DNA from 3 places in the Gordonia alkanivorans genome. Region 1 is predicted to be linked to each of the others. Evidence: predicted binding sites of a transcription regulator. Region 1 holds the regulator's gene; each other region holds the start of a gene.
The links. The regulator LexA, encoded in region 1, represses DNA repair genes until DNA is damaged. The targets are predictions, from matches to a motif close to CGAACANNTGTTCG.

Region 1 (9,564 bases):
CGGCTTTGCGTGTTGTAGTAATTGTGTTTACGCCTGTTTGTGTTGACAAGTCAAGAAGAATTTGTAACCGTGGTCACATGACGCAGATTCTGACGGGGACGCCGGTTGTCGGTGGTGTGGCTCTCGGGCCCGCACTCTGGCCGGGACGCCGACCCGACCACTCCGCAGAGGCACTGGGCGCAGGCGTCGAGATCGCCGAGGACCGTCGCGCCGACGAGGCCGAACGGTTCACCGCCGCGGCGGCCGCGGTCGCCGCGCGCCTACGTGAGCGTGCATCGCAGAACACCGGCGTCGCCGCCGAGGTGCTCACCGCAACGGCCGGACTCGCGGAGGACCGCGGCTGGATCGGTGCCGCCTCGGGTCTGATCGCCAAGGGCGCCTCGGCGCCGTCGGCCGCCGTCGCCGCCACCGAACAGTTCGCCGCCGTGTTCACCAAGCTCGGTGGGCTCATGGCCGAGCGCGTCACCGATCTCAACGACGTCCGCGACCGCGTCCTCGCCGAACTCCTGGGCCTCCCCGAGCCCGGCGTGCCCACGCCGGACGTGCCCTCGGTCCTCCTCGCCGACGACCTCGCGCCCGCCGACACCGCGGGGCTCGATCCCGCCACCACCATCGCGCTGGTCACCCGCCTGGGCGGGCCCACCAGCCACACCGCGATCATCGCCCGGCAGCTCGGCATCCCGTGTGTCGTCGCGGTCCCCGGTCTCGCCGGGATCGACTCGGGCACGGTGATACTCGTGGACGGCACGACAGGCGAGATCGTCGTGCAACCCGACAACGCCGCCGCGCGGGCCCGTGTCGACGAGTACACGCGTCAGGCCGCACGGGTCGCCGGCTGGTCGGGCCCGGGTCGCACCGCCGACGGTGTGGAGGTGGCGATCCTGGCCAACGTCGCCGACGGATCGTCGGCCCGTGCGGCCACCGATCATCCGGTGGAGGGCGTCGGACTGTTCCGCACCGAACTGGCCTTCCTCGAACGCGCCGACGAGCCGTCGGTGGAGGAACAGGCGGACATCTATCGCGAGGTGCTCGACGCGTTCGGCGGCCGCAAGGTCGTCATCCGTACCCTCGACGCCGGCTCGGACAAGCCGCTGCGCTTCGTGTACCAGCCCGAGGAGGCCAACCCGGCCCTCGGTGTGCGCGGCGACCGGATCGCCTTGGCACACCCCGAGATCCGTGCCCATCAGCTCGACGCGATCGCGCGCGCCGCGGAGGGTTCCGAGACGAGCCCCTGGGTCATGGCGCCGATGATCGCCTCACCGGCCGAGGCGGCCGCCTTCGCCGCTCAGGTACGGGAACGCGGACTGGTCGCCGGGGTGATGATCGAGGTCCCCGCCGCCGCGATCCTCGCGCCGGCGATCCTGGCCGAGGTCGACTTCGTCTCGATCGGCACCAACGACCTCACGCAGTACACGATGGCCGCCGACCGGATGTCGGCCGATCTCGCATCGCTGACCGATCCGTGGCAGCCGGCGGTCCTGCACCTCATCGCGACGGTCGCGCGGGCCGGACGGGACCAGGGGAAACCGGTGGGCGTGTGCGGCGAGGCCGCGGCGGACCCGATCCTCGCCTGTGTGCTCGTCGGGTTGGGTGTCACCTCGCTGTCGAGTGCTCCGGTGGCGGCCGCCGCGGTCGGTGCCCGCCTCGGCGGCGTCTCACGGTCGACCTGCGAGAACGCGGCGACAGCCGCGCTCGCCACCACCGATCCGGCTGCGGCGCGCGCGGCTGCCGCCGCGGTTCTCGAGAACGAAGAGGTCAGATACGCCGCATCACGGTGACGACCTTGCCGAGGATCACGGCCTCGTCGCCCGGGATCGGGTCGAACAGCTCGTTGTGCGGCATCAGCCAGACATGACCCTTCTGGCGCTTGAAGGTCTTGACCGTGGCCTCGCCGTCGATCATCGCGGCCACGATGTCGCCGTTGTCGGCCACGTTCTGCTGGCGCACGACCACCCAGTCGCCGTCGCAGATCGCGGCGTCGATCATCGACTCGCCGACGACCTTCAGCAGGAACAGCGAACCCTCGCCGACGAGCTCGCGGGGGAGCGGGAAGACGTCCTCGACGGCTTCTTCCGCGAGGATCGGGCCGCCTGCGGCGATCCGGCCGAGCACCGGCACGAAGGTGGGCTCGGGTAGCGCACCACCGGTCGGTGAGGTGGGCGTCGGCGGCTCACTCGGTGCGATGTTGACCGCTCGCGGACGATTCGCGTCGCGCTTGAGGAGGCCCTTGCGTTCGAGCGTCCGCAGTTGGTGGGCGACGGAGGAGGTCGACGTGAGACCCACCTCGTCACCGATCTCGCGGATGCTCGGCGGGTAACCGCGCTCGCGCACGGATCTGCGGATCACCTCGAGAACTCCGCGCTGCCGCGGCGTCAGCGAGGCCTCGGCCGCCGCCATGTCTGCCGGGGCGACGGGCTCGTCGGCGCCCCGCGCTCCGGTGCGCTTACCGCCGTCATCGCTCATGATCGGGTTCCTCTCGATTCCGAACGTGCTGGTAGATCGCTTGTCTGACGACGACCCTAGCCGAGAATGCCGACCGCATCAAACATTTGTTCGACGTGTTGCGAGACAAGTGTCGGCGTGCCGTGCTACAAATCGAACATCAGTTCATCGAACAGATGATCGACAATCGAACAGTTCGAACGCCGACGACGCAGCCGGAGCACGGACAAGCGTTCGACCGGAAACACGGAGGGCATCATGCGCACCGCCACTCTCATCGACCCCGACCGCTCCACCGATTCGGTCCGTGGTGACGTCCTGGAGCGTCCGCGCCCGATGCGCCGCGGCGACGGCCGCCGGCCCGTCGACGGGCGTCCGGTGCCGGAGTCGGCGGTCCGGGTCCGCCGGGTCGCCTCCACCCGGTGCGCCTCGCCGGTCGGTATGCGGGGTCGTGCACCGGTCGTACCCGTCTCGCGTGTTGCGCATACCGCGCCCTCGGCCGTCATCCGGCGGCGTCGGCGCACGGCGACGGCAATTCTCGCCGGCGTCGGGCTCGCTCTGGCCGTGTGGGTCATCGCGGTCGTCGGTCAGAACTACGCCGCGACGGTCACACCTTCTTCGGTCGGCACCGAGGTCGTACACGTGCGGTCGGGCGACTCGCTGAGCACCATCGCATCGCGCGTCGCCCCCGAGATGCCGCGTGAGGCGGTCGTCGACGAGATCATCCAGCTGAACGACCTCCCGTCGAGCGGGCTGCGCGTCGGTCAGCCGCTGCTCGCCCCCCGGTACCACTGAGCACGGGCGGTATCCTCGATGTCACAGGGACCGGCCGACTACCGGCCTGGCATGCGGCGCGGCTGCACCAGAGTGTCCCGTGACCTGCGTGAGGATACGATGCGCTGCCCCTTCTGCAAGAACGACGACACCAAGGTCATCGACTCGCGTGTCGCTGATGAGGGGCAGGCCATCCGGCGCCGCCGCTCCTGCGTGGAGTGCGGGCGACGCTTCTCGACCGTGGAGAGCGCGGTGCTCGCGGTGGTCAAACGCAACGGCGTCACCGAACCGTTCAGTCGCGAGAAGGTGATGAGGGGCGTCCGGCGCGCATGCCAGGGACGCCACGTCGCCGAGGACGCATTGGCGCAGCTCGCCCAGCAGGTCGAGGACACCGTACGTGCCAGTGGATCGGCCGAGATCCCCAGCAACGAGGTCGGTCTCGCGATCCTCAAGCCGCTGCGCGACCTCGACGAGGTCGCCTACCTGCGGTTCGCGTCGGTCTATCGCTCGTTCGACTCCGTCGAGGACTTCCAGCGCGAGATCGACGACCTCCGAGCCGCCTCAGCCGAGTCGGTCAAGAGTTCGTAGGACCCGCTTCTCCGACACCGGGTACGCGGTGCCGAGCCGTTCGGCGAACAATCCCACCCGCAGCTCCTCGACGAGCCACTGGGCCTCGTCGTTGACGTGCGCCTTCCGGTGGTCGGGCACCTGAGTCAGTCGTTGCGCCCACCGCTCGGTCACCCGGTCGACGACGGCTACTCCGGCCTGATCCCGGGCCGCCGATGCGGGGAGCGCCGACAGGCGGGCCTCGGCGGCCGCGAGGTAGCGCGGCACATTCTCCAGATGTCGTCGTGCGGTGGCGGCGACGAATCCGTCGAAGACGAGATTGTCCAGCTGTTCGGCGACGTCATCGGCCGCGAGTGAACCGGCATGTCGGTCGATCGCGGCACGGACCGGTGCCACCCAACCGAGGGATTCGACGGCGAGAGAGAAGTAGTCCGGTGCCGACTCGGTGATCCGTGGACGCAACTTCTCGGTGAGCACGCGGAATGTCTCGGGAGAGCGCACCGCCGACAGGGTGCCGGCGTCGAGGCCCGCCACGACATCGCGGATGGCGCGACGTGTGCAGTCGGCCAGCAACGCATCGAGATCCGGGTAGGGGCTCTGGCTCAGCGCGAGTCGACCCGCGGCCCCGAGGGAACCGGCCACGCGGCGGTGCAGGGGCGGGATCGCCAGGTCGAGGAGCGCGACGATTCCTCTCGCCGCCAATCGATCACGGGTCTGCTCCGACGCGGCGTCGATCACGACCACCCCGCGCGTGCGTCCGGCGTCGTCGGTGATCGCGTCGATGGTCGGGTAACGGGTGAGGCGTTGTCCGGCGATGTCGACGGTCCGCTGTGCGGCGAGAGTGCCGATGCCCTCGTCGGTCCAGGCGCGATACAGGGTGCGCTTCACCGTCTTCGACGCTGCCGGGGTGGCCGCGCGCTGCAGTTCGGCGATGGAATCGGCTCGCGCGGTGATCTCCCCGGCGTCGTCGGCGACCGCGAAATGCATCCGTAGGTGGGCCGGAATCCGGTCGACGTCGAAATCGCCTGCGGTGACCGTCATCTGCGTGATCGTGGTGAGCTCGCGAGCGAGCCCGACCGTGAGTGGCTCGCTCCGTGGGGTGAGGCGGGCCAGTGCCAGTTCGGCGAAACGCTGTGCCGGCGACATCGACTTGCGTAGCTGCTTCGGCAACGACTTCACCAGTGCGGTGGCCAGTTCCGTCCGCATGCCGGGCACCGACCAGTCGAAACCCGCCGGGCGCACGTGGGGGAGCAGTGCGCGCGGGATCATCACGGTGACACCGTCATCGGGGGTGCCGGGCTCGAACCGGTAGCGGAGTTCGAGTCGGGTGTCGCCCTGCTGCCAGGCGCCCGGATAGTCGGTGGGGGCGGCTTCGGTACTCGCCGCGACGTCCTCCGGCTTGAGATCGAGCAGAGCCGCATCGGAGCGCCGCGCCTTCTTCCACCACGTGTCGAAGTGCCGTGCGGAGGTGACCTCGGCGCCCACCCGCTTGTCGTAGAACTCGAACAGCTGGTCCTCGGTGATCACCAGTCCGCGTGTGCGCATACGGTTCTCGACGTCGGAGGCGGCCTCGAGCAGTGCGCGGTTGCGTTCGAAGAACGGGTGCTGCGTGCGCCAGTCGCCCTCGACGAGGGCGTGGCGGATGAACAGTTCGCGTGAGACGACCGGGTCGATGGGGCCGTAGTCGACGCGACGACGCGCGACGAGGGTGACGCCGTAGAGGGTGACCCGCTCGTAGGCCATCGCGGCACCGCGCTTGGACGACCAGTGCGGTTCGCTGTGCGTGCGCTTGACCAGATCGCCGGCCAGCTTCTCCGCCCACAGCGGGTCGATGCCGGCGACCGTGTGCGCGAACAGTCGCGAGGTCTCGAGGACCTCGGCGGCCATGATGAACGGCGGCGGCTTCTTGGCGAGCGGGGACGCCGGGAAGATCATCAGCGTCGTGTTGCGCGCCCCGGTGAACTCGCGGCCCTCGGTGTTGCGCGCCGCGATGTTGGAGAGCAGTCCTGACAGGATCGCGCGATGGACCGCATCGGCGTCGACCTCGGGCAGGTCGGAACCGGCCGGACTCACCGGCCAGTCGAGATCCTTGACGATCTCGGTGAGCTGGCGATGCAGGTCCCGCCATTCCCGGATTCGCAGGAAGTGCAGGAACTCCCGTTCGCACATCCGACGGAACTTGCTGCTGGACAGCTCCTTGCGCTGTTCGTCGAGGTAGCGCCACAGCTCGACGTAGGACAGGAAGTCCGACTGCGGCACGACGAAGCGCCGGTGCGAGGCGTCGGTGGCCTCGCGATGTTCGGCCGGACGCTCGCGGGGGTCGGGCAGGGACATCGCGGAGGCGATGACCAGCAGGTGGTCGAGGCAGCCGAGTTCGCGACCCGCGATCAGCATCCGCGCGATCCGCGGATCCACCGGGATCCGGGACATCGAGCGCCCGACGGGGGTGAGGCGCGGCGGGCCGCCCTCACGGCTCACGGTGATCGCCCCGAGTTCGGTGAGCACGCCCATGCCGTCGCGGATGGCGCGCTCGTCGGGCGGCTGGACGAACGGGAAGTCCGCGATCTCACCGAGTTTCAGCGAGGTCATCTGGAGGATGACGGCGGCGAGGTTGGTACGCAGGATCTCCGGGTCGGTGAACGCGGGCCGGGCGTCGAAGTCGTTCTCGCTGTAGAGCCGAATGCACACACCGGGGGCGACGCGACCGCACCGGCCGGCGCGCTGGCGGGCGCTGGCCTGCGAAACCGGTTCGATGGGAAGGCGATTGACCTTGGTGCGGGTCGAGTACCGGCTGATACGAGCGGTGCCGGTGTCGATGACGTAGCGGATGCCGGGGACCGTCACCGATGTCTCGGCGACGTTGGTGGCCAGCACGATGCGGCGACCGTTCGACGGGGCGAAGACCTTCTGCTGGTCGGCGATCGACAACCGCGCGAACAGCGGGACGATCTCCGCGCCGCCGTTGCGGCCCGTTCCCGTCCGGCGCTTCAACGCATCCGCGGTCTCGCGGATGTCGCGTTCGGTGGGGAGGAAGACCAGGATGTCGCCGCGGCCGCCGGCCCACAGTTCGTCGATCGCGGCGTCGATGCCCTGGATCTGGTCGAGGTCGGCGTGTTCGCCGCCGCCGGTGTCGTCGCCGCTGTCGGGGCGCTCCTGCAGACTCAACGGCCGGTAACGGACCTCGACGGGGTAGGTGCGACCCGACACCTCGATGACCGGGACCGACATCTCGGGTGTGCTGAAATGCCGTGCGAAGCGGGCGGGTTCGATCGTCGCCGAGGTGATGATCACCTTCAGGTCCGGTCGTTGCGGTAGCAGCCGTCGCAGATAGCCGAGGATGAAATCGATGTTGAGGCTGCGCTCGTGGGCCTCGTCGATGATGAGGGTGTCGTAGCGCCGCAGCATCGGATCGGTGGCGATCTCGCGGAGCAGGATGCCGTCGGTCATCACGCGGATCAGGGTGTCGGCGCCCGAGCGGTCGGTGAACCGGACCGAATAGCCGACCGCGTCACCGAGTTCGGTGTCGGTCTCGTCGGCGATGCGCTTGGCCACCGAGCTCGCCGCGATACGACGCGGCTGCGTGTGGCCGATGGTGCCGCGGATGCCCCGGCCGAGTTCGAGGCAGATCTTCGGCAGCTGCGTGGTCTTGCCGGAACCGGTCTCACCGGCCACGACCACGACCTGGTGGTCCCGGATCGCGGCGGCGATCTCCTCGCGGGCGGCCGAGACGGGGAGTTCGTCGGGGAAGCGCAGCACCGGCACCGTGGCCCGGCGACGGTCGAGGCGGTGCCGGGCCTTCTCGACGTCGGCGACGAGCTGTTCCCATCTGTGCGGATCGGGGGTGCGGCCGAGTTTGTCGACCCGGCGGCGCAGACGGTGGGCGTCGACGATCGCGACCGCGTCGAGCGACCGCAGCAGTTCGGAACGGGAGATGCCGGGCTGAGGATCTCGCGGGGCTGGATCTGAGGACTCGACCGACATGATGACTCCAGGATATGGGTCGATGCCGGGGGCGCTCACCTCGCCCGGCATCATGGTGGGCATGTCTGAAACTTCTGGTGCTCTGTGGCACGGCTTCGCCGACATGGGTGCGGTGACCGCGAGTGGCCCCTTCGTCGTGACCAAGGGTGAGGGGACCCGTATCTGGGACCGCGAGGGCAAGGAATACATCGACGCGACCGCCGGTCTGTGGTTCACCAACGTGGGCCACGGGCGTACCGAGATCGCCGACGCGGTGTCGCGTCAGCTCGGCACCATCGCGCACTACTCCAACTTCGGGGACATCGCGAGCGACGTCACGCTGCAGCTCGCCGACGAGCTCGCCGCGATCGCGCCGGTGCCCGGGTCGAAGATCTTCTTCACCTCGGGCGGCAGCGACTCGATCGACACCGCGGTCAAGCTGGCCCGCCGCTACTGGGTGGAGCAGGGCAAGCCCGCCAAGCGCGTCGTCATCAGCCGCACCAAGGCCTATCACGGCATGCACGCCGCCGGTACGTCGCTGGCGGGCATCCCGCTCAACCACGACGGCTACGGCGAACTCATGCACGACGTGCAGAACGTCGACTGGGATGACGCGAAGAGCCTGCTCGGTCTGATCGAGCGGGTCGGCGCCGAGAACATCGCCGCGTTCTTCTGCGAGCCGATCATCGGCGCCGGTGGCATCTACCTGCCGCCGGCCGGATACCTGGACGAGGTCCGTGCGATCTGCCGCGACCACGACATCCTGTTCGTCGTCGACGAGGTCGTCACCGGCTTCGGCCGTATCGCCGGCAACTCGTGGTTCGCCTCGGCACGTTTCGACCTGCAGCCGGACATGATCACCACCGCCAAGGGGCTCACCTCGGGCTACGTGCCGATGGGTGCGGTCTTCATCGCGCCGCGCCTCGCCGAACCGTTCTTCGCCGGCGGCGTCTGGTGGCGCCACGGCTACACCTACGGCGGTCATGCCGCGGCCGCGGCCGCCGCACTGGCCAACCTCGAGATCATCCGCCGGGAGGACCTGCTCGCGGAGGCCACCCGACTCGAGGGCGACCTCGCGGTGGCCCTGTCCCCGCTGGCCGACCTCGACGCGGTGGCCGAGGTGCGCACCGGGCTCGGTGCGGTCACCGCGGTGCAGCTCGCCGATCCGGCGACGGCGCCGGCCACGGTGGTGAAGCTGCGTGAGCACGGCGTCAGCACACGCGCCGCCGGGCAGGGTGCGCTGCAGATCTCGCCCTCGTTCGTCATGACGACCGACGAGGTCGGCGAGATGGCCGACCGCATCCGTGCCGCGCTGAGCTGACGGCCCGAACACTGTCGAACAACACGAAGCCCGGCTGCCGAAAGGCAGCCGGGCTTCGTCGTGTTGCCTGGATCAGGCGTTCGCGAGCACCTCGGTGGTGGCGATGGCCTGGGCCACACCGGTCACGATCGAGGCGACCTTGAGGGCCTCGAAGATGGCCTCGCGGTCGACGCCGGCCTCACGCAGGGTGTTCTCGTGGGCGGCGACGCAGTGTCCGCAGCCGTTGATCGAGGACACGGCGAACGACCACAGCTCGAACGCGGCCTTGTCGACACCCGGGTTGCCGATGATGTTCATCCGCAGGCCGGGACGCAGGTCGTCGTACTTGCCGTCGAGGAAGCCGCGACCGCGGTAGAACACGTTGTTCATACCCATGATCGACGCGGCACCGAGTGCGGCGTTGTAGGCCTCGGCCGACAGGTTGTCAGCGGCCTCGTCGGCGATCTCGCTGAGCACCTTGGCGCTCTTGGTGGCAGCGGCGGTCGACAGCAGGGTTCCCC
Region 2 (9,564 bases), 2.4 Mb from region 1:
GCTACATCGGCTCGCACACCGTGATCCAGCTGGTCTCCGCCGGTCATGACGTCGTCATCGTCGACGACTTCAGCAACGCCAAGCCCACCGTGGTCGGTCGGCTCGAGGCGTTGAGCGGTCGTTCCATCCCGGTGCACGCTTTCGACCTCGCGGACGTGGACAAGACCGAACGCTTCTTCGCCCACGAGGACGTCGACGCGGTCATCCATTTCGCCGGGTACAAGGCAGTCGGCGAGTCGGTGGCCAAGCCGCTGGACTACTACCAGAACAACCTCGGCACCACGTTCTCGCTGTTGCGGGCGATGGAACGCCACGACGTGCACACGCTGGTGTTCTCGTCGTCGGCGACCGTCTACGGTGCGGACCCCGAACTACCGATGACCGAGGACCTCCCGACGTCGGCCACCAATCCGTACGGCTGGACGAAGGTGATGATCGAGCAGGTGCTGCGCGACGTCGCGGCCAGTTCCGACGCCTGGCGGATCGCCGCGCTGCGCTATTTCAACCCGGTGGGCGCGCACCGGAGCGGTCAGATCGGCGAAGACCCGTCGGGCATCCCGAACAATCTGATGCCGTTCGTCGCGCAGGTCGCCGTGGGCCGGCGCGAGAAGCTGTCGGTCTTCGGCGACGACTACGACACCCCTGACGGCACCGGCGTCCGCGACTACATCCACGTCGACGACCTCGCCGCCGGACACGTCGCCGCTCTGGACCGGATCAGCACCGGCGACACCGGCATGTCGACGTGGAACCTCGGTACCGGGCAGGGTGTCTCGGTCCTCGAGGTCGTCCACGCCTTCGAGAAGGCCAGCGGCAAGCCGATCCCGTACGAGATCGCACCCCGCCGACCCGGCGACATCGCCGCGTCGTATGCCGATCCCACCCGGGCGAACGCCGATCTCAATTGGCACGCCACCAAGACGATCGACGACATGTGCGTCGACACGTGGCGATGGCAGTCCGAGAACCCGACGGGCTACCCCGACTCCTGAACCGTCACCGAGCCGCGTACGGATCGTCGGGATCGATGATCTCGTCGGTGGCCCACCCGATGTAGCGCCGGGCCGACGTCTCGACGACCTCGCGTGCGTCCTTGTCCACGACGACGCCGAATGCGTCGTACAGCCGGTCGAACGGCAGGGCCGTGACCCGGTCGACGATCTGACGAACGAGCCTGGGCGACAACGGGATCATGTTCGGATAGCTGCGCATGAACGTCACCATTCCCGGCTGCATGACACCTTTGACGGTGTCGCCGGTCAGCAACGCTCCCCGACCGTCGGCGGCGTCCGGTAGGTGCAGCACCGCGCTGCCGGGAAAATGTCCGCCGCACTGGATGAGTCGCACTCCGCCGAGAACCTCGGCTTCGCCGGACCAGAACTCGACCACGGGGTCCGGCCGGGTCAGCCATCGACGATCGAGATCGTTGTAGAAGACCGGGACCCCGCCGAACCGATGACTGAGCGAGACACTCGCGCCGTAGAGGTGCGGGTGGCTGGCGGCGATGGCCTCGACACCGCCGTGCTCTTCCAGCCAGCCGACGAGGGACGGACCGATGAACCCCGGCGGCTCCCAAAGGATGTTGCCGTTCAGGGTGGCCACCAGGAATCCTCGTTGCCCGATGCCGACCGACGGTCGCAGCGACAACCGGAACAGGCCCGGCTCCAGTTCTGTGGTGTCGAGCGCGTTGTCGGCGTTCTCGTCAAGCCGGGTCCACTGCTGCCCGCTCGTCGGGATCCATTGCCGGTCGTCGTCACAGATCGGGCAGACCTCGGGTAGGTCGGCGTCGGGAGCGAACTCGTTTGCGCAGAAAACGCACATCCACGGCTGCATGGTTCGACGCTAACGCGGGCCCGGTCAACAGGTCAGTGGTTCCGCACAGATTCGGACGGCGAACCGACGAGATGTGGACAATACCAGGCGACACCGACAAAACCCTTGCGACGTATTTCTGGCGACAATCGTTGCAGCACTGGCTAATCGGGTGTACTGTCGAACATATATTCGCACGATGTTTCCGGGGGGGGGTGACCGTCTTGACCGAGATCTCTCAGGCTGATGGTCCCACTTCGCGCGCAGAAGAACTTCTGAGTGAACTGCACCGGATCACCACCGAGCTGCAGACTGTTGATCTGACACAGTGTTCGGATGCCGAGCTCGTCGACGTCGCTGCCGAGACCGAACGGGCAATCGCCCGAATGACTTTCGCCGGCGACCGGCAAATCGTCGAGATCGCCGACCGCGACCTGCCCCACAAGACCGGCCACCGCAGCATCACCCAGTTCATGACCCACCGCCTGCGCGTGGCCGACCCCATGCGCCGCACCAGACAACGCCACGCGACCGCCACCCACCTCAGCCCGACCGGTGAACCACTCGAACCCGAACGCCCTGCTCTGGCAGAGGCATTGGCCGACGGCAAGGTCAGCACCTCCCACGTCCGGGCAGTACTCGATGTACTCGACCAGATCCCGCACGCCACCGACCACGACGTCAAAGTCGCCGCCGAACGACAGATGGCCGAGATCGCCGTTGACCACACCCCCGCCGACATCACCGCCCTCGGCTCGCGGCTACTGGCCCACCTCGACCCCGACGGCACACTCACCGACGACACCGACCGCAAACGTCGCCGGAATCTGTACGTGAACCGGCAACGCGCCGACGGCACCGCCAAACTCACCGCCACCCTCACCCCTGAACTCCTTGCCCGGGTCACCATGCTGCTCGCCGTCTGGGCGAAACCCGGCATGAACAACCCCGACGACCCCGACTCCCCGCGGGGGTCGATCGAGGACGCCGACCCCGACGCCGTTGCCGCTGCTGCCGAACGTGATGACCGCACCCCGGCCCAGCTCAACCACGACGCCTTCAACGCCCTCCTGAAAGCGGTGTTGGAGGACGGCATGCTCGGCAAAAGCCACCGCGGGTTGCCGATGCAGATGATCTTCAAAGCCGACCTCAACGATCTACTCCGCGAAGCCGGGTTCGCCACCACCGCCACCGGCACCCTCATCCCGATCGACGATGTCATCCGCATGGCCGCCGACGCCCAACCCTGGCTGGCCGTGTTCAAAGACGCCACCGCCGTCCCGCTCTACTTCGGCCGCGGCAAACGCCTCGCCACCCGCGAACAACGCCTCGTCTCCTTCGCCCGACCCGACGGCGAAAACTGCTCCACACCCGACTGCGACCAATCCGCCGCACACGTGGAAATGCATCACGCCCAACTCGATTGGGGACTCGGCGGACTCACCGACATCACCGACCTCACCCCCGCCTGCCCGAAACACAACCGAATGGTCGGCGACCAACCCGGCCAATACACCACCCGCATGGTCCGCGAAGGACCCGACGAAGGCCGCTGCGCCTGGCGACTCAACACCCAACCCGGCGCCCCACCCAACCCCGAACGCATCAACCGGCGACCCGACATACCCCGCCGATTCGCCGAACACCTACAACACGTGCGCACCGAAATCCACGGACCTGACAAGGCGTCCGGCGATACCCCACGCCTCCACCTGCGTGAAGTCATCGACCTCCGTCACGCCACACCCGTCGAACTCGTAGTCGCCTCAGCACTTCTCAACCACGCGTACGGGCACTCAGGATAGGAGCACTCCTCACAGCTCAGGGAGCGGGGACCGGAACCGGCGGAGCCTCCACTGGCGGCACGCCTTCAGCCGGTGCACCCTCGACAGGCGGTGGCGGCGGGTAGACCAGGTCGTTGACGCGGTAGACGACGGCCTCGCCCTGGCGGAACACCTCTGTCAGTCCAGGAGCGCCGTTCTCGCGCAGCTCCAGGAACGGGTCGCCCTGGTGGCCGTTCGCCGGATCGGGTCGGCCGCGCTGGAACTCCCAGTAACTCGTCGGGGAGTCGATCACATAGTGCACGTTCATGTCCCGGACGATCTGGTCGGTCGCGGGGTCGGCGCCGATCTTCGCGACGCCCCAGAAGAGGTCGCGTTGCCGTTCGGAGAACTCGTTGGCCCGATAGAACGGGAACATCGGGGTGACGCCGGTGACCGGGTACAGCCAGCCGGTGCCCTGGTCCAGGTTGTTCAGGACGAGCACGTCCTGGGCGTCGGGCTGCGAGGCGAGCCATGCGTAGGCGGCGAGGTCGTCGGGACCGACATACTTGCCACCGCGCTCCTTCGACGCGATCTGGGCGTTCGGCGGGTAGCGGACCACCGCGGCACCGGCGATCAACGCCAGCAACACCACGTACGTCGACGCGACCAGCCAACCCGCGCGAGCGGTGCCCTTGACGGACGTCTCGTCGGACTGCGCGAACCGCCGCCCGATGACGCCGATCAGCGCGATCACCGCGACGCCGATCGCGACACCGGCGGCCGCGGCCGAGAAGATGGCGACGACGAAGGTGAGGCGGTGCGGCGAGTTGTAGAAGTAGCCGCCGATGGCGCCGAGCGGGTACGACAGCAGACCGAGCGAGACCACCGAGTTGGTCGTCACGAGCGCGAAGACCAGCCAGACGGCGAGTCCCGCCCAGCATCGCAGCCAGGCGAGCACCCCGAGGCCGAGGACGGTCACGATGATCAGCGGCCAGATCGGGAAGTGGTTGAGCTCCAGCGGGATCGTGCCGTTGAACGCGCCCTGCGCCAGGCCGCGCAGCACTCCGATCCCTTCTTCCCGGAAGTCGAAGAACGGGAGTTCGTTGGTGTCGGCGACGCGGATCGTGCCGATCACCACGGGGGAGATCAAGATCATCGTGAGGACGGCGGTGACAGCCAGGGTCGCGAGATCTGCCAAACGACTCGTCGCCGGACGCCACAGACCCTCACACAGCCACCACAGGCCGACGATGACGCCGACGAGAATCAGACCGGACGGATGCGTTGCGGTCACGCCGGCCACGGCCAGGGCCGCAGGTGCCACTCGCGACCGGTCTCGGACGACGCTCAGAACCAGGACCGCTGCTACCGGAGCCAGACTCACGCCGACGGCATTGGGCACCGAGGTCAGCTGCACCTCGACGTACGGCAGCGACGGGAACAGCGCGGCGACGGCGGCGGCCGTGCCGGCGATCAACGCAGAGTTGTCGACGTCGTAGCGGTGCCGGGCGAACCAGTAGGCCAACGACGCCACACCCAGCGGGACCGTGACGGCCAGCACCGCAGGCGAATACGTGTTGTACAGCTCGACCGGGTTCGCGCCGGTCAGCGGGAACAGCAAGGCACCCAGCGCATGCCACGTGTTCGGGTAGTAGTTGAACCCCTGGGTGTCGTAGTTCATCAGCTCGCCCATGCGCATGGCCGAACCGATCCCGGTCTCGTCGATCCATCGCAGAGAACTGGCGTGCCACAACGAGTCCCACACCTGTGAGATGTTGTTCAGTCCCGCGAAGGCGGTCTTGGCCACCGGTCGGATGCAGGTGATCGCGATGATGAGTCCACCGAGCCCGAGGCCTGCAGCCGCACGCAGGATCGCGGTGCGGCCGACGCGAGGCTCGCCGGTCTCAGTGGGTACCGGCGCGAGACGACGTCCGATCCCCGTGCCGAGCAGCCGCGAGTACAGCCAGGCGCCGGCAAGGGCCAGGACCAGGCCGACGAGCGCCGAGACCGCGTTCCATTCGAAGCCGACCGCCGAGTACAGGACGGTGAGGATGGAGACCAGGGCGAACGTGATGGCCGGTCCGGCCGCGAACGCCACCGGCCAGGGCAGGTTCATCCGCCGACCCACGAAGGCGCCCGGCAGGATCAGCACCAGCGCGGACACGATCACGACCCACGCAGCCAGCACCATCACCCCGCGCCTTTCCACACTCGCTTGTCACACCCACGGTGAGACCCGGTTTCCACTCCCTTCCGGGCCCCGACCAAACACTCAGCAGGGTACCCGGCGTCGTCTCAGTGCGACTGTCCGGTGACGACGCTCTCGTCGCGCATCGGCCGCTCGCCGGACACCGGCCGGACTTCCGGGCGATGCCTGGTGTGCCCCGACGCGGCGACGGCGAGGCAGGCCAGCGCCGCGACCGCACCGAACGTGAACATCTCGGTGTAGGTGATCGACGTCCACTTCTCGGTGATCCATGCCAGGAGCGCCGGGACGGCGAAGCCCAGGTAGGTCACGCTGTAGAAGACGGCGGTCAGGCCGGCGAGGTCGTCGGGCCCGGCGATGCGCTGCACCTCCAGGAGCCCGGCGATCAGCGCCATGCCGTAGCCGCAACCCAGCAGGGTCGCGGCGATCAGGGACAGCCAGACCGTCAGCACGTGTGCCGCCAGTGCGGCGACGAGCATGCCCGCAACGAGGGTCGTGAGGGCGACGACCACGCCACGCGAGCTCCCCGGAACGTCGATGCGTCGACCCACCGATTGAATGCCGAACCCGGCGCCGAGCCCCAGGACACAGCACAGGGCGGCAAAGGCGATCGGCGCTCCAGAAGTCCGTGCCGACATCAACGCCGGGATGATCGCGTACGCCGACGCCGCGGCGCCGAAGACCCAGGGCGCGACCGGCAGGACGACGAACATGAACCGTCGATGACCGGCGGCCGGGATGCGCAGGTCGTCGATCAGACGGCCCGGCGTCGAACTGCGGAATCGCATCTCCGGCACGACCGTCAGGAGGGCTCCCGCGCAGACCGCGATCGCGATGTTCACCAGATACGGCAGCACATGCGGCCAGGGGCCCCACTGGGCGAGCACACCGGCGACGCCTGCGCCGACACCGAAGCCGGCAGTGAGGCTCATCGCCGCGCGTCCGGCGCCGACCCCGGCCCGTGCACCGTCGCGGTCGGACAGCTCCTTGATCCAGCTTCCGCCGACCGCCATCGACAGACCGAGTGCGATGCCGCTGCAGATGCGTCCCACGGTCAGCAGGGCCGCCGACTGAGACCCTGCGGCCAGCAACACCGAGCCCAGCGCCGCGAACACCGGTGCCGGCAGCATGAGCGGCCGCCGACCGAACCGGTCCGACAGCGGCCCGCCGATCAGGAGGGCGGGCACGATGCCGAGCACGTAGGCGAACAGCAGGGCGTCGACGACGACCGGCGACAGGTCGGTGATCTGCCGGTACATGACCAGCAGCGGGGTGAACTCGTTGCCGCCCCACGCGGCCGCGAAGACGGCCAGCGAGACAGCGGGCCACCCGAAGCGGTTGCGGTTGTCGGTCATGCGGGTTCCCCCGGGAGGTCGTGAACACCGGCGAGGTGCCCCGCCAGGAGGTATTCGAAACGGTCCGCGTCGGCGGCTTCGATGGCGCCGAGGAGATCGAGGTGATCGGCGAGGATGCGCGCCGCAACCCCGGCGTCACGATGCACCGAGGCGATCGTCATGCGTCGATGCCGCTCGCCCAGCGTCGTGTAGAAGTCGGCGAGGAGCGGATTGTCGCCGGCTGCGGCGATGAGCTGGTGGAACGCGGCGTCGAGCCGGGAGAACTCGGCGACGTCGGTCGCGTCGGCGCGTCGATGGGCGGCGAGGTTGTCGCGGAGTCGCTCGGCCAGCTCGGCGACGGCGGCGGGCCGAGACGTGACCGACCGGACGGCGTGTCCCTCGAGGAGGCGGCGCGCGTCGACGACGTCACGCTTCTCGCGGTCGCCGATCGGCACCACGAGCGCTCCCCGCTTCGGGTAGAGCCGCATCCACCCTTCGGTCTCGAGACGCAGAAAAGCCTCCCGCACGGGAGTGCGGCTCACCGAGCACTTCGAGGCGATCTCGCCCTCGCTGATCAGCTCACCGCCGGCGATCTCGTTTGTGAGAATTCGCTCTTTGACCTCGGCATATACCCGCTCAGCAGCGGATTCAGCAGAGGTATGCAACATAGACACAAGTCGTACCTTACCAATAGGCGATGACGCCGCGACCTGGGCCGACCCGCCTTTCATGGCGATCCCAAGCAGTGAGACACTTAATGTGGCCGTAACGAGCGTCACCTCGCTCGCGGGCCCTGATCGCGTCCGCTGAGCCATCCGCTCTCGCGTCGATGCGGATCTCTACAGCTCGCGGGCAGCGTGGCCGGCGAGACGATGCAACCCGCGTTTCGCGGCATTCAGGAGGACCCGACCGTGACAAGCACGGAGGACACACGTATGGGCGATACCCCGATCACCGAACCGACCATTGCCGATCTGCCGATCACCGACGACGAGATCTTCTTGGCGCATGCCGGCGGCAAGCTGTCCGTCGAACTTCGCGCGCCCATCGACACCCAGCGCGACCTGTCGATCGCCTACACCCCGGGCGTCGCCCAGGTGTCACGCGCGATCGACACCGACGCCACCCTGGTGAACAAGTACACCTGGACCGACCGTCTGGTGGCCGTGGTGAGCGACGGATCGGCTGTGCTCGGCCTCGGTGACATCGGCCCGCGTGCGTCGCTGCCGGTCATGGAGGGCAAGTCCGCACTGTTCCGCAGCTTCGCCGGACTCAACTCGATCCCGATCGTTCTCGACACCAAGGATCCCGACGAGATCGTCGAGACCCTGATCCGTCTGCGTCCGAGCTTCGGCGCGGTCAACCTCGAGGACATCTCGGCACCGCGATGCTTCGAGATCGAGCGCCGCGTCATCGAGGCGCTCGACTGCCCGGTCATGCACGACGACCAGCACGGCACCGCCATCGTGGTCCTCGCCGCCCTGAAGGGCGCCGTGACCCACCTCGGCCGGGACATCACCACCCTGCGGGTCGTCATCTCCGGTGCCGGCGCCGCGGGTGTCGCCTGCGCCAACATCCTGCTCGCGGTCGGCATCACCGACGTCATCGTGCTCGACTCGAAGGGCATCGTCTCCGCCGGCCGCGACGGCCTGAACGAGTCGAAGGCCGAGCTCGCGAGCCGCACCAACCCGCGCGGCCTGACCGGCGGAGCGGTGGAGGCCCTCGACGGCGCCGACGTCTTCATCGGCGTATCGGCCGGCCTGATCCCCGAGGAGATCATCGCGTCGATGAGCGACGACTCGATCGTGTTCGCGCTGTCGAACCCCGATCCGGAGATCCACCCCGAGGCCGCCGCCAAGTACGCGGCCGTCGTCGCGACCGGTCGCAGCGACTTCCCGAATCAGATCAACAACGTGCTCGCCTTCCCGGGCGTGTTCAAGGGCGCACTCGACGCGGGTGCACGCCGGATCAGCGAGGGCATGAAGATCGCTGCAGCAGAGGCGATCTTCTCGGTGGCCGCCGACGACCTGCGGGCCGATCGCATCGTGCCCAGCCCGCTCGACGACCGGGTCGCACCGGCCGTTGCGGCGGCGGTCGCCAAGGCGGCGCAGGACGAGGGCCTCTGCTCGTAAAATTGTGTGTCACAAGCCGGTTCGATCATCTCGATCGAACCGGCTTGTTTCTTTTCCGCAGGTGTTTCAGTCCCGTTCCTGCCAGGTGCACAAGCAGATCTCGTTGCCCTCGGGGTCGGCGAGAATCCACCACGCCGGTGCGAACTCGTCCGAGAGCAGTTGCCCACCGGCGGTGATCGCCGCTTGCAGTCGTTCGTGCACCTCGTCGTGCGGTAGGCAAAGGTCGAAGTGAATCCGGTTACGTTGCGGGCGAGCTTCATCCATCTGCTGGAACCACACCGACGGCAGCCGCCCGGTCGGGTCGGCGAGCTCGGCGA
Region 3 (9,564 bases), 900 kb from region 1:
TGCGGTGGCAGCGCCGCCGAACCGGCCGAAGCGCGCACGGCCTGCTGCTGAGCCCGACGTTCAGCCCGCGCTCCCGCCTACCGCGCGATGCGGTCGGCGAGGGCGCGGATCCGGGCGGTGATGTCGTCGCGGATCAACCGCATCCGTTCGATGCCGTCGATGCCCCGTTCGGAGGGTTCGTCGGTGTTCCACACCTCGAGGGCGACGCCGTCGGGTGGGGTGACGTCGGCGGTGCCGACCACCACGACGAGATCTGCAGTTTGCATCAGTTCGTCGGTGAGTTGGCGCGGCTGATGTCCGTCCACGGTGGCGCCGACTTCGGCGAGCACCTGGGCGGACAGGTCGTTGACCTGGCCGCCGATCTTCGCGCTGGTGCCGGCCGAGGATGGGGTGATCCGGGCGGTGACTGTCGGTGTGAGATGTTCGGCCATCACCGATTTGCCGCGATTGGACACGCACACGAACAGCACCTGCGGTGTCGTGCTCACCGGCCGACCTGCTGGTCGGCGGGTACGAGTTCGTCGAGGAGGTCCTCGACGAGTCCGCGGATCTGATCGCGGATCGGGCGGACCGCGTCAATGCCTTGGCCGGCTGGGTCGTCGAGGGCCCAGTCGCGGTACCTGACGCCGGGGAATACTGGACATGCATCGCCACAGCCCATGGTGATCACCACGTCGGAGGATTCGACCGTGTCGGGGGTGAGGATCTTCGGTGACTGCGCGGAGATGTCGATACCGACTTCGGCCATCGCCGCGACAGCGGCGGGATTGATTGAGTCGGCGGGAGCAGATCCGGCGGAGCGGACCTCGACACTGCCCTGGCTCAGAGCGGTGAGGAACCCCGCGGCCATCTGTGAGCGGCCAGCATTGTGGACGCACACGAACAGCACGCTAGGTCGAGAGGAAGACATGAAACACAGGCCCTTTCAGCTGTGGAGGAAAGCTCGGAAAGTCACACACGGTCGGCCGTGAGCTCGGCAAGGAGCTCGCGAACCCGGGCATCAAGGTCATCGCGGATGGCGCGAACCTCGCCTAGTGGACGGCCTTCAGGATCGGAGACCGTCCAGTCGAGATACCGCTTACCGGGATAGATCGGACACGCGTCGCCGCAACCCATCGCTACGACCACGTCGGCGGCGGCGACCACATCGTCGGTTAGCGGTTTGGGGTACTGCGTACCCAAGTCGACGCCGATCTCGCTCCTTGCTTCGACGACGGTCGGGTTGATCGAGTGCGCGGGTGTTGACCCGGCTGAGCGCACGTGTACCCGCCCAGCGGCGTGATGGGTCAACAATCCTGCGGCCATCTGCGAGCGGCCGGCGTTCTGCACGCAGATGAAGAGAACCTCGGGCACATCCTTGGGCACCGCGCCCTCAGCCTGGGCGAGGGCGCGTAACCGATCAGCCGCGAACCGGCCCGCCAAGGTCGTCAGATGCGTATGCACCCGGGAGGTACGCCGTAACACGGTGTAGGACTCGAAGACACAGCGTTCTACCGTCTGGCGAGACACCACCCCTTCGTACTTGGCGGCCAAGTCGGCGGCGGTACGGGCCAACACGGTATGAGGCATCAACAGTTCGGGCTGCTCGCGGTGTTCACCGCGACGTAGGTGTTCGTCCAACGCATTCTCAGACATCGCGAGCAGGCTCCTTCGACACATCTAGGCTAGTAGCAGTGGGAGTTGTGAAGCGTTTCCGCAACGCCAGGGACACATAGACGAGGGCGACGAGAACCGGGACCTCGATCAGTGGCCCGATGACCCCGGCGAGAGCCTGGCCGGAGGTCGCACCATAGGTCGCGATCGCGACGGCGATGGCGAGTTCGAAGTTGTTGCCGGCGGCGGTGAACGCCAGCGTGGTGGTCCGTGCGTAACCCAGCCCCATCGCGGCGCCGAGGACGAATCCGCCACCCCACATCACCGCGAAGTAGATCAGCAGCGGCAGCGCGATCCGCACGACGTCCCACGGGTGAGAGGTGATCTGCTCCCCCTGCAAGGCGAACAGGATGACGATGGTGAACAGCAGACCGTAGAGGGCCCACGGCCCCAATCGCGGGAGGAACGAGGATTCGTACCATTCGCGGCCTCTGGCCCGTTCGCCGATGCGGCGGGTGAGATAGCCGGCGATCAACGGGATTCCGAGGAAGATCAGCACCGACTTCGCGATCTGCCACGGCGAGGTGTCGATGGTCGTCTGTTCCAGGCCGAGCCATCCGGGTAGCACCGAAAGGTAGAACCAGCCCAGCACGGCGAACATGATCACCTGGAACACCGAGTTCAGTGCGACGAGGACGGCAGCCGCCTCGCGGTCGCCGCACGCCAGGTCGTTCCAGATGATGACCATCGCGATACAGCGCGCCAGACCGACGATGATCAGTCCGGTCCGGTATTCCGGTAGGTCCGGGAGCAGAAGCCAGGCCAGCGCGAACATCAACGCGGGTCCGACGATCCAGTTCAGCAGGAGCGATCCCAGGAGCAGGCGACGATCGCCAGTGACCGAGTCGAGTCGGTCGTAGCGCACCTTGGCCAGCACCGGATACATCATGATCAGCAGTCCGAGAGCGATTGGCAGCGAGATGCCGTCGATCTCCACGGCCGCCAGGGCGTCACCCAGGCCGGGAACGGTGCGGCCCAGCATCAGGCCCGCGACCATTGCTGCGCCGATCCACACCGGCAGGAACCGGTCGAGCATCGACAACTTCGCCGCGACCGCGGTGTCGGTGGTGGTCACTGGTCGGCCTCGCACGAACGAGTTTCCCCCACAACCATGGCGAGATCGCCCAGCAGGACCGACAGTTGTTGCAGTGCTTCGGTGTTCACACGGTAGTACACCCAGGTCGCGCGGCGTTCGCTCGTCACCAGACCCGCCTGACGCAGCACCTTGAGATGATGCGAGATCGTCGGCTGCGACAGCTCGAACGGCCCGGAGATGTCGCACACGCACGCCTCACCTCCCGGATGCGCGGCGACCTCCGACAGCAACCGCAGCCGAACCGGATCCGCGAGCGCCTTCAGCAGCGGGGTAACCGCTCCGGTCTCGTCACCACTCAGGCCGCGGCCTGGCAAGAGAAGCAAGTTCTTATTCGACACCCGTCAATATTGACATACATCGATTCAACGGGACAAGGCCCTCCGATACCCGGGAGCGCACTTGCGTTCCCGCATTGAGATCCACCTCCGGCGCACAAGCGCTGGCTGTGACCAGCGCTCATGCGCCAGAAGTGGCGATCGTGTCGAAGTTGTGCGCGTGTCGAAGTGGTGCGCGCGACGTTGACCTGCGGCGCGCACTCTCGATGCGGCCGCAGAGGAGGGGCCGGCGATCAGTCCTTGTTGCCGGGGATGCCGACGATGAACCCGACCCCGATGATGATGCAGGAGATCAGCGCGACGACGAACATGACCCAATATGCTGGCATGTCCGTGACGCTACTGCGGAAAAACAACGCCCGCAGCCGGTTCGGGATCATTGAGGTCCAAGTACCCGCAGGTCGTGGGGCCTGGGCATGAGGTCGAGCGACGTGGCGAGGAAGGGTCGCGACCACCGGGAAACCGCCGGGCACGGTGATGGTGCCCATGTTCAGCAGGATCGCGAGGGCCATGCCGAGGGCGATGTCGCCGACGGTGAGCTCCACTCGGCCCGCCTGCGCGAGGAACATCACGACGATCATGTAGTTGAGGTCCGGATTTCGTCGCAGGTGAGGCGGTTGAACCTTATGACGTTGTGCCCGCATTCCGGACACAACGTCATACGGATGCGAGGGTCGGGTAGGCGGCGGCGAGGAGCAGCGAGGCGAGGGTGGCTTCGGCATCGGTGGCGTTGCGGAGGTCGATGACCTCGCGCAGGTGAAGGCGCGTTTCAGCGCCGGACTCCTCGTCGGGTCCGTGGATCTCGGTGCGCACCTTGTTGAGTTGTTCGGCGAATCGTCGGGGGATGTCGGGTCGCCGGTTGATGCGTGCGGGGTTGGGTGGTGCGCCGGGTTCGGCGTTCAACCGCCAGGCGCAGCGGCCTTCGTCGGGGCCTTCACGGACCATGCGGGTGGTGTAGCCGCCGGGTTCATTGCTGACCATCCGGTTGTGTTTCGGGCACGCCGGTGCGAGGTCGGTGATGTCGGTGAGTCCACCGAGACCCCAATCCAGTTGCGCGTGGTGCATTTCCACGTGCGCCGCGGATATGCCGCAGTCGGGGGTGGAACAGACCTCGCCGTCGGGTCGGGCGAAGGACACGAGACGTTGTGCACGGGTGGCCAACCTCTTGCCGCGGCCGAAGTACAGCGGGACGGCGGTGGCGTCTTTGAACACCGCCAGCCAGGGTTGGGTGTCGGCGGCCAGGTTGATCAGGTCGGTGATCGGGATCAGGGTGCCGGTCGCGGTGGTGGCGAACCCGGCTTCGCGTCGTAGGTCGTTGAGATCGGCTTTGATGATCAGCTGGATGGGTAACCCGCGGTGGCTCTTACCCAGGAGTCCGTCGTCGAACACGGCTTTCAGGAGTGCGTTGAGGGCGTCGTGGTTGAGCTGGGCGGGGGTGCGGTCGTCGCGTGCGGCTGCGGCTTCGACCGCCTCGGGGTCGGCGTCCTCGATGGAACCGTGGGGGGAGTCGGGGTCGTCGGGGTTGTTCATGCCGGGTTTGGCCCAGACGGCGAGCAGCATGGTGATGCGGGCGAGGAGTTCGGGGGTGAGGTTGGCGGTCATCTTGGCGGTGCCGTCGGCGCGTTGCCGGTTGACCGACAGTTTGCGGCGACGTTTGCGGTCGGTGTCGTCGGTCAGTGTGCCGTCGGGGTCGAGGTGGGCCAGTAGTCGTGCACCGAGGGCGGTGATGTCGGCGGGGGTGTGGTCGACGGCGATCTCGGCCATCTGTCGTTCGGCGGCGACTTTCACGTCGTGGTCGGTGGCGTGTGGGATCTGGTCGAGGACGTCGAGTACTGCCCGGACGTGGGAGGTGCTGACCTTGCCGTCGGCCAATGCCTCTGCCAGAGCGGGGCGTTCGGGTTCGAGTGGTTCGCCGGTCGGGCTGAGGTGGGTGGCGGTCGCGTGGCGTTGTTTGGTGCGGCGCATGGGGTCGGCCATGCGTAGGCGGTGGGTCATGAACTGGGTGATGCTGCGGTGGCCGGTCTTGTGGGGTAGGTCGCGGTCGGCGATCTCGATGATCTGTCGGTCGCCGGCGAAAGTGAGTCGGGCGATGGCGCGTTCGGTTCCGGCGGCGACGTCGATGAGTTCGGCATCGGAACACTGCGCCAGATCGACGGCCTGGAGTTCGGTGGTGATCCGGTGCAGTTCCTGCACGAGCTCGGAGGCGCGGGTCGACGGCCCGACGTCGGTCTGCGAGATTTCGGTCAAGACGGTCACCCCCCGATGCCGTGTTCGAATGTATGTTCGACTGTACTCGCAATCCCATTGCCGCGCAACGCGTATCGAACATCGATCGATCGCGGGAATTGTCGGTGGCGTCTGGTAATGGGCGGCGAGATGACCACCGAGCCGGACCGTCCGGCTCGCGAGGGCTCCGGCGCATCGTGACGCCAGGCGGCGCGACTGGGCTTCCGAATCACACTGAGTCAAACTGGCGGAGGAGGGGATCTCGGCGAACCTGATCCACCTGTACCCGGCAGATCAGGAGGCGCCACTCAACTCGGGGGAGATCGACGCGGCGGCGCTGCCGGGCGTCATCCCGTCGGTCGCGTTGCAGACGTTCGAAGGCAAGGGCTTCCATCTGGTCGATTCGGTCTACCGGGATCGTCCGAACCTCGCCGGCACGGGTGTGACCGTCAGCAGCGAGGACTTTCTCACCAAGAACCCCGGGTTCGCACCTACGTGGCAGAAGCTTCACACCGACGCCGTCAGGTACGCCAAGGCCCACTGGGAGGAGTACCTGCGGTTCGAACTCGGCAACTCGAAGGCTCCCGAGGCGCCGGTCCGTGCCGCGGCGAACCCCGACGGTTATTCCGAGGAACCGTTCCCCGCGGACGTCGTCGAGCTGCTCACCGGCACCAGGGCGTTCCTCGTCGACCAGGGCAGCATCAAGTCCGACTTCGACCTCGAGACCTGGTTCCAACGCCCCTCGGGGGACAAGAACCCCTGACACACGGCGCAGGCGCATCGTCGGCGTCCCGGACCGCCCGGGTCGCCGACGTGCGCCGTAGCGGCGTGGCGCCCGACACACCACACGCCGGTGATCACCCGCACCAGAAACCCGCTGGCCACCGACCCGTATCCTGGATGGGTAATTTCCCGCACCGACCAGGAGAGATCATGCTCGCCCGAACTGACCTGCGCGGTAGCACTCCGACGCTCGCCGAATTGCGTCGTGCGCTGCCCCGCGGGGGTACCGACGTCAATGCCGTACTCGACACGGTGACGCCGGTGGTGCATGCGGTGGCCGAGACCGGCACGCCCGCGGCCCTGGAGTTCGGTGAGAAGTTCGACGGTGTCCGCCCGACTTCGGTGCGTGTGCCTGCTCAGGTCATCGCCGACGCGCTGGCCGGTCTGGATGCACAGGTCGCCGACGCGCTGCGCGAGTCCATCACCCGTGCGCGCAAGGTCCACTCCGATCAGCGCCGGGAGACCACCCGCACCCAGGTCGTCGACGGCGGCGTCGTCAGCGAGAAGTGGATTCCGGTCCGCCGCGTCGGCCTCTATGTCCCCGGCGGCAACGCGGTCTACCCGTCGTCGGTGATCATGAACGTCGTCCCGGCCCAGGAGGCCGGCGTCGGTTCGCTGGTCGTCGCGTCGCCCCCGCAGAAGGACTTCGGCGGCTGGCCGCACCCGACCATCCTCGCGGCCTGTGCGCTCCTCGGCGTCGACGAGGTGTGGGCCGTCGGTGGCGCACAGGGCGTCGCGCTGCTCGCGTACGGCGGAACCGACACCGACGCCGCCGACGAGCCGGGCGCAGTCCTCGACCCCGTCGACCTGATCACCGGACCGGGCAACATCTACGTCACCGCCGCCAAGCGTCTGTGCCGCAGCGTGGTCGGCATCGACTCCGAGGCAGGTCCCACCGAGATCGCGATCCTCGCCGACGACTCGGCCGACGCAGGCATCATCGCCTCCGACCTCGTCAGCCAGGCCGAGCACGACGTCCTCGCCGCCTCGGTGCTCGTCACCGACAGCGCCGAACTCGCCGACGCCGTCGATGTCGCCCTCGAGCAGCAGGTCGCCGCAACCAAGCACCGCGAGCGCGTCACCACCGCGCTGTCGGGGGAGCAGTCGGGCATCGTTCTGGTCGACGACGTCGAAGCCGGCCTCGCCGTCGTGGACGCCTATGCCGCCGAACACCTCGAGATCCAGACGCGCGACGCCGCCGCGGTCGCCGACCGTGTCCACAACGCCGGCGCGATCTTCGTCGGTCCGTACGCGCCGGTCAGCCTCGGCGACTACTGTGCGGGCTCCAATCACGTTCTGCCGACCTCGGGTTCGGCGCGCTTCGCGTCGGGCCTGTCGGTGCAGACCTTCCTCAAGGGCGTCCACGTCATCGACTACGACGAGGCCGCCCTGCGTGAGGTCGCCGACAAGGTCGTCACCCTCGCCGACGCCGAGGACCTGCCCGGCCACGGCGACGCGGTGAAGCAGCGTTTCGCCGGAAGCGTGCGCCCATGACGGCATCGGACGCGACTGTGACGACGGAGGCGGGGCGCTCGGTCCCCGGATCGCAGATCAGCGTCGACGATCTGCCGCTGCGGGAGAACCTGCGCGGCAAATCCGCTTATGGCGCACCGCAACTCAAGGTGCCGGTGATCCTCAACACCAACGAGAACCCGCACCCGCCGTCACCGGCGCTGATCGACGACGTCGCCGAGTCGGCACGTGAGGCCGCCGCGGAACTGCATCGCTACCCGGATCGGGACGCGGTCGCGTTGCGCACCGACCTCGCCGCATACCTGACCCGCGCGACCGGTGTGCAGCTCGGTGTCGAAAACCTGTGGGCCGCAAACGGTTCCAACGAGATCCTGCAGCAGTTGCTGCAGGCGTTCGGTGGTCCCGGGCGCTCCGCGCTCGGCTTCGTGCCGTCGTACTCGATGCACCCGATCATCTCCGACGGCACCGACACCACCTGGCTGGTCGCGGCACGGTCGCCCGACTTCGGTCTCGACATCGACTACGCCGTCGCCGAGGTGACCAACCGCGAACCCGACGTGGTCTTCGTGACCTCGCCGAACAACCCGACCGGTGGCTCGATCCCGCTCGCCGACCTCCAACGCATCGTCGAGGCCGCACCCGGCATCGTGATCGTCGACGAGGCGTACGCCGAGTTCTCGTCCGCACCGAGTGCGACCGAGCTGATCGAGGAGTTCCCGGCCAAGGTCGTCGTCAGCCGCACCATGTCGAAGGCCTTCGCCTTCGCCGGTGGCCGTCTCGGCTACCTGGCCGCCGCGCCGGCGGTCGTCGACGCGATCCAGCTCGTCCGGCTGCCGTACCACCTGTCGGTGCTGACCCAGGCCGCCGCACGCGCCGCACTGCGTCACAGCGACGACACCCTCGCCGGTGTCGCGAAGATCATCGCCGAACGCGAACGTGTGGTGACGGCGCTCACCGGCTTCGGCTACCGCGTCGTCGAGTCGGACTCGAACTTCGTCCTGTTCGGCGGCTTCCGGGATGCGCCGGCGTCGTGGCAGCGTTACCTCGATGCCGGTGTCCTCATCCGGGACGTCGGGATCACCGGCCACCTGCGGGTGACCATCGGACTCCCGCACGAGAACGACGCATTCCTCGACGTCAGCCGCACGCTCGCCACCACAGATCTGGAGAACTCTCAGTGAGCATCCCCGCGCCTCGCATCGCGAAGGTCGAACGGACCACCAAGGAATCGTCGATCTCGGTCGAACTCAACCTCGACGGAACCGGGTTCACCGACATCTCCACGGGCATCGCGTTCTACGACCACATGCTGACGGCGTTCGGTCAGCACGGCAGCTTCGACCTGACGGTCAAGGCCGAGGGCGACATCGAGGTCGAGGGTCACCACACCATCGAGGACACCGCCATCGTGCTCGGCCAGGCGCTCGGTCAGGCGCTCGGGGACAAGCGGGGCATCCGCCGCTTCGGCGACGCCTGGATCCCGATGGACGAGACCCTCGCGCAGGCCGTCGTCGACGTCTCCGGGCGTCCGTACTGCGTGCACACCGGTGAACCGGAACACCTTCTCACCGCGGTGATCGGCGGCTACCCGGGTGTGCCGTACTCGACGATCATCAACCGGCACGTCTTCGAGTCGATCGCGCTCAACGCCCGCATCGCCCTGCACGTGCGGGTGCTCTACGGCCGCGACCAGCACCACATCACCGAGGCCGAGTTCAAGGCCGTGGCGCGTGCCCTGCGCACGGCCACCGAATACGACGCCCGGGTCAGCGGCGTCCCGTCGACGAAGGGAGCCCTGTGAGCGCTACCGACGTCACGATCCTCGACTACGGTTCGGGCAACCTGCGCTCGGCGCAGCGTGCACTCGAACGCACCGGCGCCCAGGTGACGGTGACCTCCGACTTCAACACCGCGCTGCAGGCGACCGGCCTGGTCGTCCCGGGTGTGGGTGCGTTCGCCGCGTGCATGGAAGGCCTGCGCGCGGTGAAGGGCGACCGG

Region 2: a site for LexA is predicted at 1,994-2,007, ahead of C5O27_RS02255 (DUF222 domain-containing protein). Genes of this name have one in related genera too.
Region 3: a site for LexA is predicted at 5,357-5,370, ahead of C5O27_RS17905 (DUF222 domain-containing protein). Genes of this name have one in related genera too.

The regions. Positions count from the first base shown of each region.
Region 1 covers NZ_CP027114.1:3,044,217-3,053,780, forward strand. Annotated here, with positions in the region: gene C5O27_RS13845 (putative PEP-binding protein) at 78-1,778, shown strand; gene lexA (transcriptional repressor LexA) at 1,756-2,463, opposite strand; gene C5O27_RS13855 (LysM peptidoglycan-binding domain-containing protein) at 2,701-3,237, shown strand; gene nrdR (transcriptional regulator NrdR) at 3,337-3,804, shown strand; gene hrpA (ATP-dependent RNA helicase HrpA) at 3,778-7,764, opposite strand; gene C5O27_RS13870 (aminotransferase family protein) at 7,787-9,064, shown strand; gene C5O27_RS13875 (alkyl hydroperoxide reductase) at 9,137-9,564, opposite strand, start outside.
Region 2 covers NZ_CP027114.1:489,865-499,428, forward strand. Annotated here, with positions in the region: gene galE (UDP-glucose 4-epimerase GalE) at 1-992, shown strand, start outside; gene C5O27_RS02250 (MBL fold metallo-hydrolase) at 997-1,833, opposite strand; gene C5O27_RS02255 (DUF222 domain-containing protein) at 2,028-3,617, shown strand; gene C5O27_RS02260 (DUF6541 family protein) at 3,634-5,766, opposite strand; gene C5O27_RS02265 (MFS transporter) at 5,871-7,136, opposite strand; gene C5O27_RS02270 (GntR family transcriptional regulator) at 7,133-7,783, opposite strand; gene C5O27_RS02275 (NAD(P)-dependent malic enzyme) at 8,051-9,247, shown strand; gene C5O27_RS02280 (VOC family protein) at 9,314-9,564, opposite strand, start outside.
Region 3 covers NZ_CP027114.1:3,939,895-3,949,458, reverse strand. Annotated here, with positions in the region: gene C5O27_RS17940 (ArsI/CadI family heavy metal resistance metalloenzyme) at 1-51, shown strand, start outside; gene C5O27_RS17935 (arsenate-mycothiol transferase ArsC) at 78-488, opposite strand; gene C5O27_RS17930 (arsenate reductase ArsC) at 485-910, opposite strand; gene C5O27_RS17925 (arsenate reductase/protein-tyrosine-phosphatase family protein) at 952-1,635, opposite strand; gene arsB (ACR3 family arsenite efflux transporter) at 1,628-2,728, opposite strand; gene C5O27_RS17915 (ArsR/SmtB family transcription factor) at 2,725-3,087, opposite strand; partial or broken gene C5O27_RS17910 (dicarboxylate/amino acid:cation symporter) at 3,503-3,674, opposite strand; gene C5O27_RS17905 (DUF222 domain-containing protein) at 3,742-5,340, opposite strand; gene C5O27_RS17900 (substrate-binding domain-containing protein) at 5,675-6,073, shown strand; gene hisD (histidinol dehydrogenase) at 6,244-7,587, shown strand; gene C5O27_RS17890 (histidinol-phosphate transaminase) at 7,584-8,747, shown strand; gene hisB (imidazoleglycerol-phosphate dehydratase HisB) at 8,744-9,367, shown strand; gene hisH (imidazole glycerol phosphate synthase subunit HisH) at 9,364-9,564, shown strand, end outside.